DNA from 3 places in the Clostridium sp. CM039 genome. Region 1 is predicted to be linked to each of the others. Evidence: riboswitches for the same ligand, from Rfam matches in the RefSeq annotation. Region 1 holds a riboswitch; each other region holds the start of a gene.
What was found. Region 1 has a riboswitch for cobalamin ahead of ACWJJ2_RS09380 (sirohydrochlorin cobaltochelatase). Riboswitches for the same ligand answer to the same signal wherever they lie in the genome.

Region 1 (4,835 bases):
ATTATTCATAATGCATAGTTAGAAAATTGATTTGAGGTATATTTAGTTCTTGACGATTAACTTTAAAATTAAAATAAACATTACTATTTAGGAAAGAGGTGAGCTTTGCAAGGACCAGTCTTTGCGAGCAAATAAAATGAGAGAATATTTAAATGATTTTTTACTGTTTTTCCAATTCTTCACACGGATACCTATAAATAAAAGTTTAAACTGTGACAAGGAAAACTTTAGGCGGGGATCTGTATTTTTTCCGGTGGTAGGATTATTTATAGGAATTGTCCAGTGGATAACTTATTATATATTAATAAAAGTGCTGCCAGTAGATATTACAGCAATATTTGTAGTTATTATACCGATAGTTATTACTGGAGGATTACATGTGGATGGACTTGGAGATACTTGTGATGGTTTCTTTTCGTTTAAAGGAGACAAACATAAAATAATAGAAATTATGAAGGACAGCACAGTAGGCACTTATGCAACTATTGCTATAGTATTTGATATGTTAGCACGATATGCAGCGGTCTGCACTATCATAGGAAAGAATTTACCACTCATATTAATTGCAACGCCAATAATTGCAAGATTTACCGTTGTTTTTATATCTTTTATTGGTAAGAATGCTAAAGAAACAGGCTCGGGTAATATATTTATTGGAAATATTGACATCAAAAGGGTGGTAATTTCAGGTATTATAACTATTGTATTTGGAACCTTATTAATAGGATTTAACAAAAGTGTTATATTGATACTATCAGCGTTACTTTTAAGTTTTCTATTTAATAAGTTTTGCGAGAGTAAAATTACGGGACTTACGGGAGATAGCTTAGGAGCTAATAATGAATTAGTTGAAATTCTAACTATGATCTTATTTATAGCAATAAGTTAAGATAAGATAATGGGGACGGTTAACAATTATTTATATTATAATTGGGTGCAAGTTGTTTATGGAAACTTGTACCTTTTTATCGTTGAATTAATTTATTGAACACTAATTTTAATTATTTTTATATTATACATAAGTAAAATGTATATTTTTGATACTTGTCCATGTTTATTAAATGCATATATCCATCTGTTATTCTAATCTTTTTTATTTAATATAACAGATTTAATAAATAGGTAGGTTAAAGTAAATAATTAGAATGAATTTTAATGATTGTCATTAAGTTATTAATGATAATATTGAAGATTATATTAATAAATTATTACTAAGCATAACGTTTAATAAAATCCATGATAATATTCTCATATTTATCTTCTGTTCCAATTAATTCGATGCCAATAGTGCTTAATTTTGATACTCTAGCCTGTGTAATGTTTCCAAGAGTGCTGGATATATCGCTAGATTTAAAATTACAGAGGCTCCTCATTAGAACAACGGTTAAGGCTTTTGCCCGTACAAGCTTTCTGCTGTACTTCATATAAAGATGAGTTTTTGATACATTCATCTTTGACGCTATATATTCTATTATATCTTCTGGCTTAAAGTTCCTTACAAGTATTTTTCGTTCACATTTATACTCTGATTTTTCATCTTTAAATTCTATTTCTTGTTTTAATTTTTCTCCATTACAGCGAAAGACAAGATTATAGTAATTCTTTCTTGCATTTTTTAGGTTATTACCAAAAGAGCTCATAATAAATCCATAATCAACTAATTTAAAAGAATCATGTCTTTTTCCTAAAAATATGGCTAGACTAGAAAAAGCATATTTTTCAGGACAATTTTTATATTCATCTATATCCGTAGGATTATTGTGTATATATAGAGATAAAGTCTTCAAATATCGTTCATTATTAACTATTTTACTCTTAAATCTATCTTTAAAAAGATGTCCTTCCCTTTTATATTTTTTATTAAAGTACATTGCATAAGAAAAATTTATTCCATGCATTGCCTTTGATATATCAGTACCATTAGCATCAATCATTAAATGAGAATGGTTATCCATAAGACAGTAACCGTAGATTTTAAAATTATAGAGATATTTATACTTTTTTACAAGTGATAAATACTTGTTCTTATCCTCATCATCCTTGAATAAATTTATTTCGCTGATACTTTTGCACATAATATGAAATATCGAGTCATCTGTTTTTTCTCTTGCCTTTCTTGGCATTAAAATCACCCTTCCTCATAGATTTTTATTTGAATTATTGCCTATGAATCGGGATGATATTCATAATCTTAAGCTAATATATACATATAAATAATTTAAATAGTTGTTAACCGTCCCTAACTATTTTTCTGAATCATTTTTTTGCCTATTAAACTAAGGAGACACTCTAAATATTGACAGTACGGCTTAAATATAATAAACTAGAATTAATAGAGAATTGAATATGATTTTAGGTGCCTTGAAATAGGTGAAAAGGGAATGCGGTTTAAATCCGCAGCAGCCCCCGCTACTGTAATTGATGAAAAACTTTTAAATGCTACTTCGTAAATTAAAAATGAGGAAGGATAATTAAAGGAAGAATCAAAAGCCAGGAGACCTGCCTAAATGATGTTAACAAGCTTTCGGAGGGAAAGAACTATTTAATTATGGATTAATTAAAAAGTAGTCGCTATCGTATGCGTACTATTTTTTTTGTTTTAAAAAGCATTATATGTAAATGTTATGATAGATTTCGGAAAATATTTAGCAAGGTGGATGATCGAAATGAAGAAGGCAATTTTAATTGTAAGTTTTGGAACAACACATGAAGATGCAAGAAAAGTAACTATCGATGCAATAGAAGATAAAATAAGACATACTTTTGAAGAGTATGATATAAGAAGAGCATTTACTTCACATATTATTCTTAGAGTACTTAAGAATAGGGATAATATTCATGTAGATACTCCAGAAGAAGCTTTGGAAAAGTTAAAAAGCGAAGGATATAATGAGGTAATTGTTCAGCCTTTGCATGTTATTCCTGGAGTAGAATTTGATTATATAAATAATGTAGTTAATAGATACAAAGAATGTAAAGCATTTAAAAATATCTTAATAGGAAGACCTCTTTTATGTTTTAAGGGAGAAGAAGCAGGCGTGCCAGATGATTACTCAATAATGGTGGATGCTCTATCAAAGCAATTGCAACCAATGGATACAGTAATTTTGATGGGGCATGGTACAAACCATATTGCAAATGCAGTATATTGCTGTTTTGAAAGCGTTTTAAGGGATAGAGGTTTTAACAATGTACATGTAGCAACCGTGGAAGGGTATCCAACTTTGGAAAGAGTAATACCTAATGTTACTACTCAGAGTATTAGCGAAGTCACTTTAATGCCACTACTGCTTGTAGCAGGAGACCATGCCAAGAATGACATGGCGGGAGATGCAGAGGACTCCTGGAAGAGTATTTTAGAGGCAAAAGGGTTTAAAGTTAAAATATATCTGAATGGGTTAGGAGAAAATAGTGACGTTCAAGACATTTATATACAGCACATTAATGATGTAATTAATGAAAAGTTTAAGAATGTAGGGAAAACACATAAGGGAAATTAAAATTCTTCGTAAGTTATAAGTAACTAAAGTACGGTAGATGAGAGTTACAAGTAGAAAGGAAGGTATTCAATGATACATGGTGGAGATGTTTATACTAATGGATTACTTGAGGGGCGAGAATTAATAGATTACAGTTCTAATATTAATCCATTAGGGGTTCCTAAAAGTTTCACTGATAACATTAGTGAAGCCGTAGATGCTTTAACAAGATATCCAGATATTCAATATAGGGAGGTATTGAAAGAATTAAAAGAATACATTGATTGCCCAAAAGAATATTTTGTTTTAGGAAATGGGGCTGCAGAAATAATTGACTTAGTTATAGCTTGTCATAAAAATCTACTAATTGTGGTGCCATCTTTTGTAGAGTACGAAATTGATGCTAAAAAGTGGAATTGTAGTATAGAGTATTCTTATTTAAAAGAGAAGATTAATGAGAATACCTTATTAAAGCATGAATATGCTGAGCTTTCCTATGATTATGAGGATATTCTTAATAGATTACAGAGTGTAGAAGGTGTGGTTTTAGGTAATCCGAATAACCCCAATGGCAATATCATAAATAAGGCTGAGTTTCAAAAAATTCTTGAATATTGTGAATGTAACGACAAAGTCATAATAATAGATGAGGCTTTTATAGAATTTACTGGAGATTCACAGCACAGTTTCAGTGAAAAAGTTAAAACATACAAATGTTTATTTATAATAAGAGCATTAACCAAATTTTTTGCGATGCCTGGTATAAGGTTTGGGTATGGAATAAGTAGTAACGTAGACCTATTAAAAAAAGTTAAAGAAAAACAAAACCCCTGGAACATAAACTGTTTTGCAGAAATGGCTGCACGTCATGTGTTAAAAGATAACGTTTATATTGAAAAAAGCAAAGAGTGGATAAGAGCGGAAAGGCCTAGGTTTATAAGATCACTTGAAAATATTTCATTTATAGATAAAGTGTATTTAACCTATGGAAATTATGTATTATGCAAATTAAAAGGACTAGACTCAGGGACACTTTATAAACTATGCCTAGCTCAAGGATTTGTTATAAGAAAAGCAGATAATTTTAGAGGACTAGATAAACAATATGTAAGGCTTGCTATTAAGGATAATGATAGGAATGGAAAATTGATTCAGTGTTTGAAAAACTTAGAATTGATAGTGAAAACATTAGGGACAGTTAACAACTAATTGCACATTAGGGGATAGTCCGCAAAAGGATGTGAATATAAATGAAGAGTATAGTCATAGCTTCAGATTCAAGTGGTGGTGGTAAGACCACAGTAACACTCGGAATTATGAAAGCGTTTAAAAATAGGGGATTTGAGATACAAGGGT
Region 2 (4,835 bases), 280 kb from region 1:
TTGCAGTATTTGCACCGACACAGCTTCCACTGGCAATTATCGAGGGTATTCTGACCGTTGTTATCATTATGGGTCTTGAAACATATGCAAAATCCGAATTAACAGAACTTGGATTCCTAAAGGGAGGCGAAAATTAATGGTAAAGACGAAAAAAAGGGTTATCATTTTATTAATTATTGCTGCAGTGATTGCCATTATACCATTATTCACGTTAAAGGGTGCTGAATTTGGTGGCTCAGATGATGCAGGAAGCAAAGTGGTTTCCGAGATTACAGGTACCGAGTATAAGCCTTGGTTTGAACCTGTTATGGAAACTTGGATTGGTGGAGAATTACCAGGGGAAATTGAGAGTTTACTCTTTTGTCTACAGACAGGTATAGGAGTTGGTGTTCTATTCTTTTTCCTGGGAAGATTCGTAGAGAGAACTAAAAAAGAAAATCAGGGGAATAAAACTGAATAATGCTTTTTCATATAATTGGGATGAAAGTATCATTTATTGATTTAATATTATAATTATGGGTAATTAAAGTATTAATTGCTTTAGTTTAAAAGGGAAGACAGGTGGAAATCCTGCGCGGTCCCGCCGCTGTAAAAGAGGAGTCCTTATAAAAAATACCACTGGGAAACTGGGAAGGTTTTAAGGGCAATGAGACTTAAGCCAGAATACCTTTCTATAATTATACACAGTTAACTCTACGAGAGATAGGGAGGTGTTTTCAAAATATGGTGGTAAATGTAGAAAAGAGGTTCGAGTTGGTTAGCTATATGGCTGATATTGAAAAGGGAATTATTGAAAAAACACTGAATAAAAACGAAAACAATGTTAGCAAAACATCAAGAGAATTAAGTATTTCAAGACAAGATTTGCAATATAAAATAAAAAAATATAAGATAACCCTGAGATAATAAAGCATATGTATGCATATGCTAATAAAAGGAGAAATGAATATAATGGGGAAATTAAAAAACGGATATGTTCAAATTTATACGGGGAATGGCAAGGGGAAAACGACTGCAGCTGTAGGACTAGCTGTACGTGCAGCAGGAAATGGATATACTGTATTTATGGTACAGTTTTTGAAGGGAAGTAAAACTGGTGAAATTGAAAGTGCAAAAAAATTGGCTCCCTTTTTTAACATATTTAGGTTTGAGAAAAAAAGAGGTTTTTTTTGGACGTTAAATGCAGAGGAAAAAAATGAATTAAAAGAAGAAGTACAAAAGGGGTATGAATTTTGCAGGGAAGCATTAAAAGAAGAAAAATGCGACATACTTATCATGGATGAGGTAATGGGAGCGTTGAACAATCAACTAATAAGTGAAGAACAACTACTAGAATTAATGGAGAATAAACCTGGTAATATAGAATTGATTTTAACAGGGAGAGACGTACCTAAAGCTATAATAGATAAAGCAAACCTTGTAACTGAGATGAAGGATATTAAACATTATTTTAACGAAGGAATACCATCTAGAGAGGGTATAGAGTTTTGATTATAACCACCTCAAATTCTAAAATTAAGTTAATAATATTTAGAGTTTGAAGGGGGAATTATTATGAATACGTACAAAAACTTAGGCAAAGAATTTATTGTCAATATAACGGGGAATAGAGAAGCCGATATGGTTATTGTGGAAGAATTTAATAAAAGCTCTGTTATAAATAAAGCTCAATTAAAAAAGGTTTTATGGAAGAGATTAAAAGAAAGTAATTTAATATAGCATATAAAGGTATGAGATGTTTTGCATTTCATTTAAAAGGGAACCAGGTGAAAAGCCTGAACGGTCCCGCCGCTGTAATGGTGAGAAGCTTTAAATTATACCACTGACAATTTTGTTGGGAAGGATTAAAGCGACTATGATCCAAAGTCAGAAGACCTGCCTTCATTAATACACCAAGAACGTTACGAGTGATAGGGGGTGTGACGCATATTTGTATGAAAATGCATTTTAAATTTTGCATTTTTTACAAATATGGTTGGTATTATTATCAAGCCCTTAGCATAAATGCTAAAGGGCTTAATTTTTCGTTGAGAAAGAAATTATGATTATTTTACAGAGGATAGGTAATACAATTGATAATTATAAGGAGGCATATTATGCAAATAAAGATAAAGGAATTTGCGCTTATAAACATAGGAATGCTTATGGTATCAGCAGGTTTATATTTCTTTTTAATGCCAAATAATTTAGCGACAGGTGGGGCGAATGGATTAGCAATAGTTATAAATAAATTTACAGGGGGGTTATCCGTAGGTTGGATAATGATGATAATAAACCTTATTTTGTTTGTAATAGCATTTATTGCTATCGGAAAGAGTTTTGGTGGAAAAAGTGTGTATGCAAGCTTTGGTGTAGGAGGTATTATAATTGTATTTCAAAAGTTTATACCTATTAATAATTCAATTACAGGAGATATTTTACTGGAACTTATATTTGGAATACTAATATCAGGAATAGGTACAGCTATAGTCTTTGATCAAAACGCTTCAACAGGGGGGACAGATATCTTAGCTAAGATATTAAATGAATTTTTTCATATAAATTTAGGAAAAGGAGTTTTAATATGTGATTTAATTATAATTTTAATGGCAGTTTTTGCTTTTGGAATTAAGCTATCATTATATGCAATGCTCGGAGTTATAATTAATGGATTTCTTATAGACCACATCATAGATGGAATAAATGTGTGCAAAGAAGTTACAATTATAAGTAAGAACAGCGATAAGATAAGAAAATATATAAGAGAAAAGCTAGATAAAACATCTACTGTATATAACGGAGTAGGGGATTTTTCAGATGAGGATAAAGAAGTTGTTGTGGTTATAGTAGGAAGAAGGGAGTTTATAACACTTAAAAAATTCATAAAATTTGTTGATAAGGATGCTTTTGTAACAGTGAATAATATTTATGAAGTCTTTGGATACGGATTTAAATCCTTAAAACATTAAATAAAAATTTTAGATAGCTAATAGAGCGGATTAACAACATTTATGCCATGAAAGCAGGCAAAATTGTTAGTTATGGAATACCGACAGAAGTCTTAACCCAAGAATTAATAAAGTCTTTTAAATATTATGTATAAACCTTCTTATATAAAATGATATTTTATATTACTTTTTATATCAAGTACAATCTCTTCAATTATATCCTTGATTTGCATATTCCTTGTGCCTGGTATATAAATACCATGTTTTTGTAGTGGAAGTATATATTTAGTACAATCCATATTAAATATTGACGTGGCAATCATGGGGGTAATTTCACCGTTAATGCCACCACTACATATTATTCCAATTGGACCGATTATGCTATCAATTTTATTTTTCTTGCAAAATGAGCAAATTGATTCCTCTCCACTTATACCAATATTTGCACCAGCTCTTACCATATTTGAACAAGCAAATGTATTTGTACCAAGTGCAACAATATAGATATCTAGGCTAATTTCTTTACGAATTTTTTTTATGATTGTTTGACCAAGACCTGCCCCTTGTGCGTCTATTACAGCTATTTTCATGGTAATACCTCCAAAAAATAAAATTTATAATATAATGAAATCTATTTTTATATAGATAATATTATTATACTATAATGTTTATGTATATTCTGTGTTTAGTTCAAATAAAATTACAACGTTGGTATAAATAAAATGATTATAAAAAAGCAAAAAAAATTGTCCCATAAAGGTATTAATTTTATAATTCGAGGCAAAATAAAGAAAATAATATTAATAATATAATTGATATAAATGAAGGGGAGAATTTAGTGAAAAACGAGGAAAGTATAAAGGTTATTCCTTTAGGAGGCCTTGGAGAAATAGGTAAGAATATAACAGCTTTTGAATATGCGAATGAAATCATTGTTATAGACTGTGGTATAGCCTTTCCTGATGAGGAAATGTATGGTGTAGATTTAGTAATTCCAGATATAACTTATTTAAAAAATAATGCAGAAAAAGTAAAAGGTATTTTTTTAACTCATGGACATGAAGATCATATAGGGTCGCTTCCGTACATTCTAAAACAATTGAATGTACCTATTTATGGTACTAGGTTAACGTTAGGGCTAATTGAAAATAAACTAAAGGAGCACAATATATTATCTAATTGTGAACTTCACAATGTAAATGCTGGAGAAACAATAGAACTACAAAATCTTAAAGTTGAATTCATAAGGGTTACTCACAGCATAGCAGACTCCTGTGCTATTGCCATCCACTCACCACTAGGTGTTATATTACATACTGGTGACTTCAAAATTGATTATACCCCCATTGATGGATTGGTCATGGATCTTGAACGTATCTCAAATTTAGGTAAAGAGGGCGTGCTACTTCTTATGGCGGATAGCACGAATGTGGAACGTGAAGGGCATACAATTTCTGAAAAAACTATAGGGAAGACTCTAACTAGAATAATTTCTAATGCAGAGGGAAGGGTTATTGTAGCTACATTTGCTTCAAATATTCACAGAATACAGCAGATCGTAGACGCCTCTGTGAAACATGGTAGAAAAATTGTTTTTAGTGGGAGGAGTATGGACAATATCTCACAAGTAGCTATTGAACTTGGATATCTCCATGTACCAGAAGGTTACATTATAGGTATAGATGATATGCAAAATTACCACAATAAAAATATTACAATAATAACTACCGGAAGTCAGGGCGAACCTATGGCAGGACTTGCTAGAATGGCTTTTGCTACTCATAGGAAAATCACCCTTGAACCAGAGGATTTATTTGTTATTTCTGCATCTCCAATTCCAGGCAATGAGAAACTTATATCTAGAGTAATCAATGAGCTATTCAAAAAAGGGGCAGAGGTAATTTATGA
Region 3 (4,835 bases), 850 kb from region 1:
TTGGGGTCGCTTATAGGATACATAAAGCCGATAACTGCTGAGGAACTACAAAAGAATTCTAGTAAAGGGTATAACTCATTTAGTTTAATAGGAAAGGCAGGTCTTGAACAGGTTTATGAGGACAAGCTTAAGGGTGAAAATGGGGCAACAATATATATATCAAAACAAAATAATAACAATAAGGTTGTAATTCTTAAAAAAGAATCAAAAGCAGGTGAAAATATAACATTATCAGTAGATAGTGAACTACAGAAGAAAATATATGAAGGGATGAATAAAGAGCCGGGAGCCAGTGCAGCAATAAATCCAAAAACTGGAGAGGTATTGGCTTTAGTAAGCTCGCCGTCATATGATACAAATGCAATTACTACTTATGTTTCTAATACCCAAAAGGCAGAATGGGAAAAAGCAGGGGATCCATTTAATAATAGATTTAAGGCTGTATATTCTCCAGGGTCTACATTTAAACTGATAACGGCTGCAGTTGGGTTAGAGCAAGGGAAGATAAAACCTAGTGAACTTATTAACATACCGGGAAACGAATGGCAACCGGATAAATCATGGGGACTCAATAAGGTTACTAGGGTTGGTGAACCGAGAGAGTCAGTGAATTTACAGGATGCATTTGTATACTCTGATAACATATATTTCGCAAAGGCAGCTCTTAATATAGGTAAAGAGGAATTTATAAAAGGATGCAACAATTTTGGAATAGGTCAAAAGCTTCCAATAAATTATCCAATAGCAAATTCACAAGTAGCCAATGGTAACAACATTAAGAATGATGTAGCATTAGCAGATACTGGTTATGGTCAAGGGGAGGTCCTTATGAGCCCACTTCACCTTGCACTATCGTATAGCGCAGTTGTTAACGATGGAAATATTATGTCTCCAACTTTAGAAAGTTTGAATGAAAAGGTAAAGGCTAAGGTATGGAAAGCTAATGCAATTTCCGCGGATAATATAAAATTTGTAAAAGATGGTCTCACTGGAGTTATCGATAACCCAAATGGTACAGGTCATGCGGCAAAAGTTGATGGGCAAGCTCTCGCGGGTAAAACTGGAACAGCGGAACTTAAGAAAGATGACAAGGATAAAGCTGCAGAAGAAAATGGATGGTTTATATGTATGGATACAGTTAATCCTAAAATAGTAGTATCAATGTTAATGGAAAACGTTAAAGAGAAAGGTGGAAGTCACCATGTGGTACCTATTGTAAAAGGAGTAATGGAATATTACTTAAATAAAACACTGAAATAGCGTTAGAAAGTAGGTAGAATGATTTACATTGCTTTAATATTTTTTTGATGTTACAATAAAAATAGTCAACTTAATAAAAATTAAATATTGTTTTAGGTGCCTTGTAACAGGGGTTAAAAGGGAAAGTGACTAAAAAACCACTGCAGCCCACCGCTACTGTATTAGAGGATGAAATCCAAAGAACCATTGGGAAACTGAGAAGGTTGGAGAGTAAGATGATGCTAAAGCCAGTAAACCTGCCTATTGCTTGAAATTTTAGTCTTCGGAGGGAGGATGAAAAATGCGTGATTTAACAATAATATTGGGTTATCCAATATATGAAAAATTTAATTGCATTATTCCACATCCTTGAGATGTGGTTTTTTTATTTTCTGATTTTTTTACATTAGAGCATATTATTAAAATAATAAGGAGCATACTATGAAAAAAATTATACTTATAACAGGTGGCGCAAGGAGTGGGAAAAGTACATATGCTGAGAAGCTAGCCAAAGAAGAGAAGGGCAACGTACTTTATATTGCAACTTCAATTCCGTTTGATGATGAAATGAAGGACAGAGTAAAAAAACATAAAGAAAGAAGACCAGCTAATTGGTATACCTTTGAAGGCTATAAGAATTTAAAACAGGTATTCTATAACGAAGAAATGCAGTTTGATACGATTTTATTAGATTGTATTACAATAATGACTACAAATCTTATGTTTGATGAAGCGGGGGATAATTTCGATGATCTTAATAATCAAGCTATAAGCGCAATGGAAAAAGGGATTTTACAAGAGGTAGCAGTATTTCTTGACGAAGCAGAAAAAAACTTAAAAACAATAATTCTTGTAACTAACGAAATTGGCTCTGGAATTGTACCAGAATACAAGATGGCAAGGGTTTTTAGAGATATTGCGGGTAGAGTTAATCAGTATATTGCATCAAGGGCTCAGGAAGTTCACATGGTGGTTTGTGGTATCCCAATTAAAATTAAATAAGTAATTAAAAAATTAAAATTTATGGAGGCAACTTATGTTTAAAAGAAAAAGTATAATAAGTCTAGTTTTAGCTGTTTTTGTTTGTGTTGTATTTAGCGCGTGTGGCAGCAAAGGTGAGAATAAAGGGTCGCTTAATACTACTAAAAAGGAAACTAACGCTGTAGTATATCCGCTAAAGGTAGTTGACTCATATGATAGAACGGTTATCATTGAAAAAGAACCTAAAAGAATTATTACAATTGCACCAAATATAACAGAGGGAATATATGCACTTGGTAAAGGAAGCAGTGTAGTTGGTAGAAGTGATTACGATGATTACCCAGCTCAGGCCCTTAAGGTTACATCTGTTGGTGACTTATTGCAACCAAGTGTAGAGAAAATTGTTGAATTAAAACCTGATGTAGTTATTGTATCAGCTCTTTTTGATAAGGCTATTATTAAAAAATTAGAGGCTCTTAATATAAAGGTTGTAGCGCTTGGTGGTGAAGAAAATTTTAATGGTGTGTATGACACAATGTCAAAACTTGGTCAGGTTGTAAATGCTAGTGGGGAAGCCCAGACAATAGTATCAGATATGAAAAGGAAAGTTGCAGAAATAACTGATAAGGTTAAGGATGCTAAGAAGCCAACAGTGTACTATGTAGCAGGATTTGGCAAGAGTGGTGATTTTACAGCAGGAAAAGATACATTTATAGGTAGTATGATAGACATTGCTGGCGGAAAAAATGCTGCGGGCGACGTAGTTGGTTGGAACTACAGTGTAGAAAAGCTTGTAGAAAAGAATCCTGATGTGCTAATTTGTTCAAAGCTCTATGATTCAAAAAAAGGTATAAAAGCTACCAATGGTTACAAAGATTTGAATGCAGTTAAGAACGGCAAATTATTGGAGATTGATGAAAACATTATTGTTAGGCAGGGACCGAGACTTGCAGAAGGACTTGAAGCAATTGCTAAATTAGTTCATCCTGAACTTTTTAAATAAAAGGGGTTAAATAACCATGACGTTTATAGAAAATAAGAGTTATTATCGACGAGTTTTTGCAGTAGGGGTATTTTTACTCCTAATTGTAATGATTGTAGCAACAAATTTTGGGGTAGCAGATATTTCTTTAAAACAGACAGCCCTAATTATTATAAGCAAAATTCCAATATTAAATAACAGTGTATCCTTAGATGGAATTAATCCTACATCTGCAATCATATTGGTAAAGTTAAGACTTCCTAGAATCATTTTATCCTGTTTAGTAGGAGCAGCACTTTCAGTGGTTGGTACCTCTTTTCAGGGTATTTTCAAAAATCCAATGGCAGATCCATTTATTCTCGGAGTTTCATCAGGGGCTGCACTTGGGGCCACTATAACCATGGTTTTTCTTAATGAAATCAATTTTTTAGGGATGAGCATGGTGGCATTCAATGCTTTTGTAGGTGCTATAATAACTACTTTTCTGGTTTATAATATTGCGAGAGTCGGTACTAAAGTTCCAGTTACCACACTTTTACTATCGGGTGTTGCCATAAATTATTTATTATCATCCATTATTTCATTAATGATGACCTTTAATAGAGATAATATTGAAAAAATAGTTATGTGGACGATGGGAAGTTTTTCAACGGCTGGATATCACGAGGTAATTTTACTGTTTATAATAGTAGTTCCCTCAATTTTATTTATTTTTACATTTTCAAGAGATCTGAATATCATGGTTCTTGGAGAAGAGAGTGCTAGAAGTCTTGGTGTAGATGTAAATGGATTAAAAAAGTATATACTTTTAATAAGTACTTTGATGGTGGCAGCAGTCGTATCTGTAAGTGGAATAATTGGATTTGTAGGTCTTATAGTGCCGCACTCTATTAGAATGATTTTTGGACCAGATAATAGGGTGGTTATACCATTTTCTGCACTTGGGGGAGCTATATTTTTAATAATTTGCGATACGCTTGCAAGAGCAGTAGTGCCTCCATCAGAAATACCAGTAGGAATTATTACTTCAATTTTTGGAGTTCCATTTTTTATATATTTATTATATAGAACAAAGAAGAAGGCGATGTAATTGATAGAGATAAATAACGTAAGTTTTTCCTTTGAACAGGAAGTATTAAAGGATATTAGTATAAACATAGAAAGAGGAAAATTTCACACTATTCTAGGTCCAAATGGTTCAGGTAAAACTACACTTCTAAGGATATTATCAAAATCACTGCAACCTGAAAAAGGTGAAGTTTTTATTGATGAAAAGGACTTAGCCCAAATGAAATCAAAGGTTTTAGCAAAGAAAATAGCAGTGGTACCGCAAAGCACAGAAATCGAATTCGATATTTCAGTACAAGATATAGTTCTTATGGGAAGAACGCCTCATATTTCTAGATTCTGCTCAGAAAGTGAAAAAGATATGGGAATAGCTATGAAAGCTATGAAAATGACAAACACTTGGGGTCTTAGAAATAAAAGCATAAATGCATTAAGTGGCGGAGAAAGACAACGAGTGGTAGTGGCAAGAGCGATTGCCCAAGAAACAGGAATAATTCTTTTAGATGAGCCTATTTCTCACCTAGACATTCATCATCAAATTGAAATGATGAATCAATTAAAACAA

Region 2: it holds a riboswitch for cobalamin, as region 1 does, so the genes downstream of both, ACWJJ2_RS10655 (YitT family protein) here and ACWJJ2_RS09380 (sirohydrochlorin cobaltochelatase) in region 1, are expected to answer to the same signal.
Region 3: it holds a riboswitch for cobalamin, as region 1 does, so the genes downstream of both, cobU (bifunctional adenosylcobinamide kinase/adenosylcobinamide-phosphate guanylyltransferase) here and ACWJJ2_RS09380 (sirohydrochlorin cobaltochelatase) in region 1, are expected to answer to the same signal.

Annotation. Positions count from the first base shown of each region.
Region 1 is NZ_CM143649.1:1,976,889-1,981,723, reverse strand. It holds gene cobC (alpha-ribazole phosphatase) at 1-18, shown strand, start outside; gene cobS (adenosylcobinamide-GDP ribazoletransferase) at 137-889, shown strand; gene ACWJJ2_RS09385 (transposase) at 1,212-2,123, opposite strand; cobalamin riboswitch at 2,337-2,521, shown strand; gene ACWJJ2_RS09380 (sirohydrochlorin cobaltochelatase) at 2,667-3,500, shown strand; gene ACWJJ2_RS09375 (pyridoxal phosphate-dependent aminotransferase) at 3,570-4,688, shown strand; gene ACWJJ2_RS09370 (cobyrinate a,c-diamide synthase) at 4,730-4,835, shown strand, end outside.
Region 2 is NZ_CM143649.1:2,253,771-2,258,605, reverse strand. It holds gene ACWJJ2_RS10680 (energy-coupling factor ABC transporter permease) at 1-137, shown strand, start outside; gene ACWJJ2_RS10675 (energy-coupling factor ABC transporter substrate-binding protein) at 137-460, shown strand; cobalamin riboswitch at 501-689, shown strand; gene ACWJJ2_RS10670 (helix-turn-helix domain-containing protein) at 724-906, shown strand; gene ACWJJ2_RS10665 (cob(I)yrinic acid a,c-diamide adenosyltransferase) at 952-1,491, shown strand; gene ACWJJ2_RS10660 (hypothetical protein) at 1,555-1,719, shown strand; cobalamin riboswitch at 1,710-1,897, shown strand; gene ACWJJ2_RS10655 (YitT family protein) at 2,097-2,948, shown strand; gene ACWJJ2_RS10650 (DUF3842 family protein) at 3,089-3,517, opposite strand; gene ACWJJ2_RS10645 (ribonuclease J) at 3,766-4,835, shown strand, end outside.
Region 3 is NZ_CM143649.1:1,130,621-1,135,455, reverse strand. It holds gene ACWJJ2_RS05315 (penicillin-binding transpeptidase domain-containing protein) at 1-1,260, shown strand, start outside; cobalamin riboswitch at 1,338-1,518, shown strand; gene cobU (bifunctional adenosylcobinamide kinase/adenosylcobinamide-phosphate guanylyltransferase) at 1,681-2,241, shown strand; gene ACWJJ2_RS05305 (ABC transporter substrate-binding protein) at 2,276-3,223, shown strand; gene ACWJJ2_RS05300 (FecCD family ABC transporter permease) at 3,240-4,292, shown strand; gene ACWJJ2_RS05295 (ABC transporter ATP-binding protein) at 4,293-4,835, shown strand, end outside.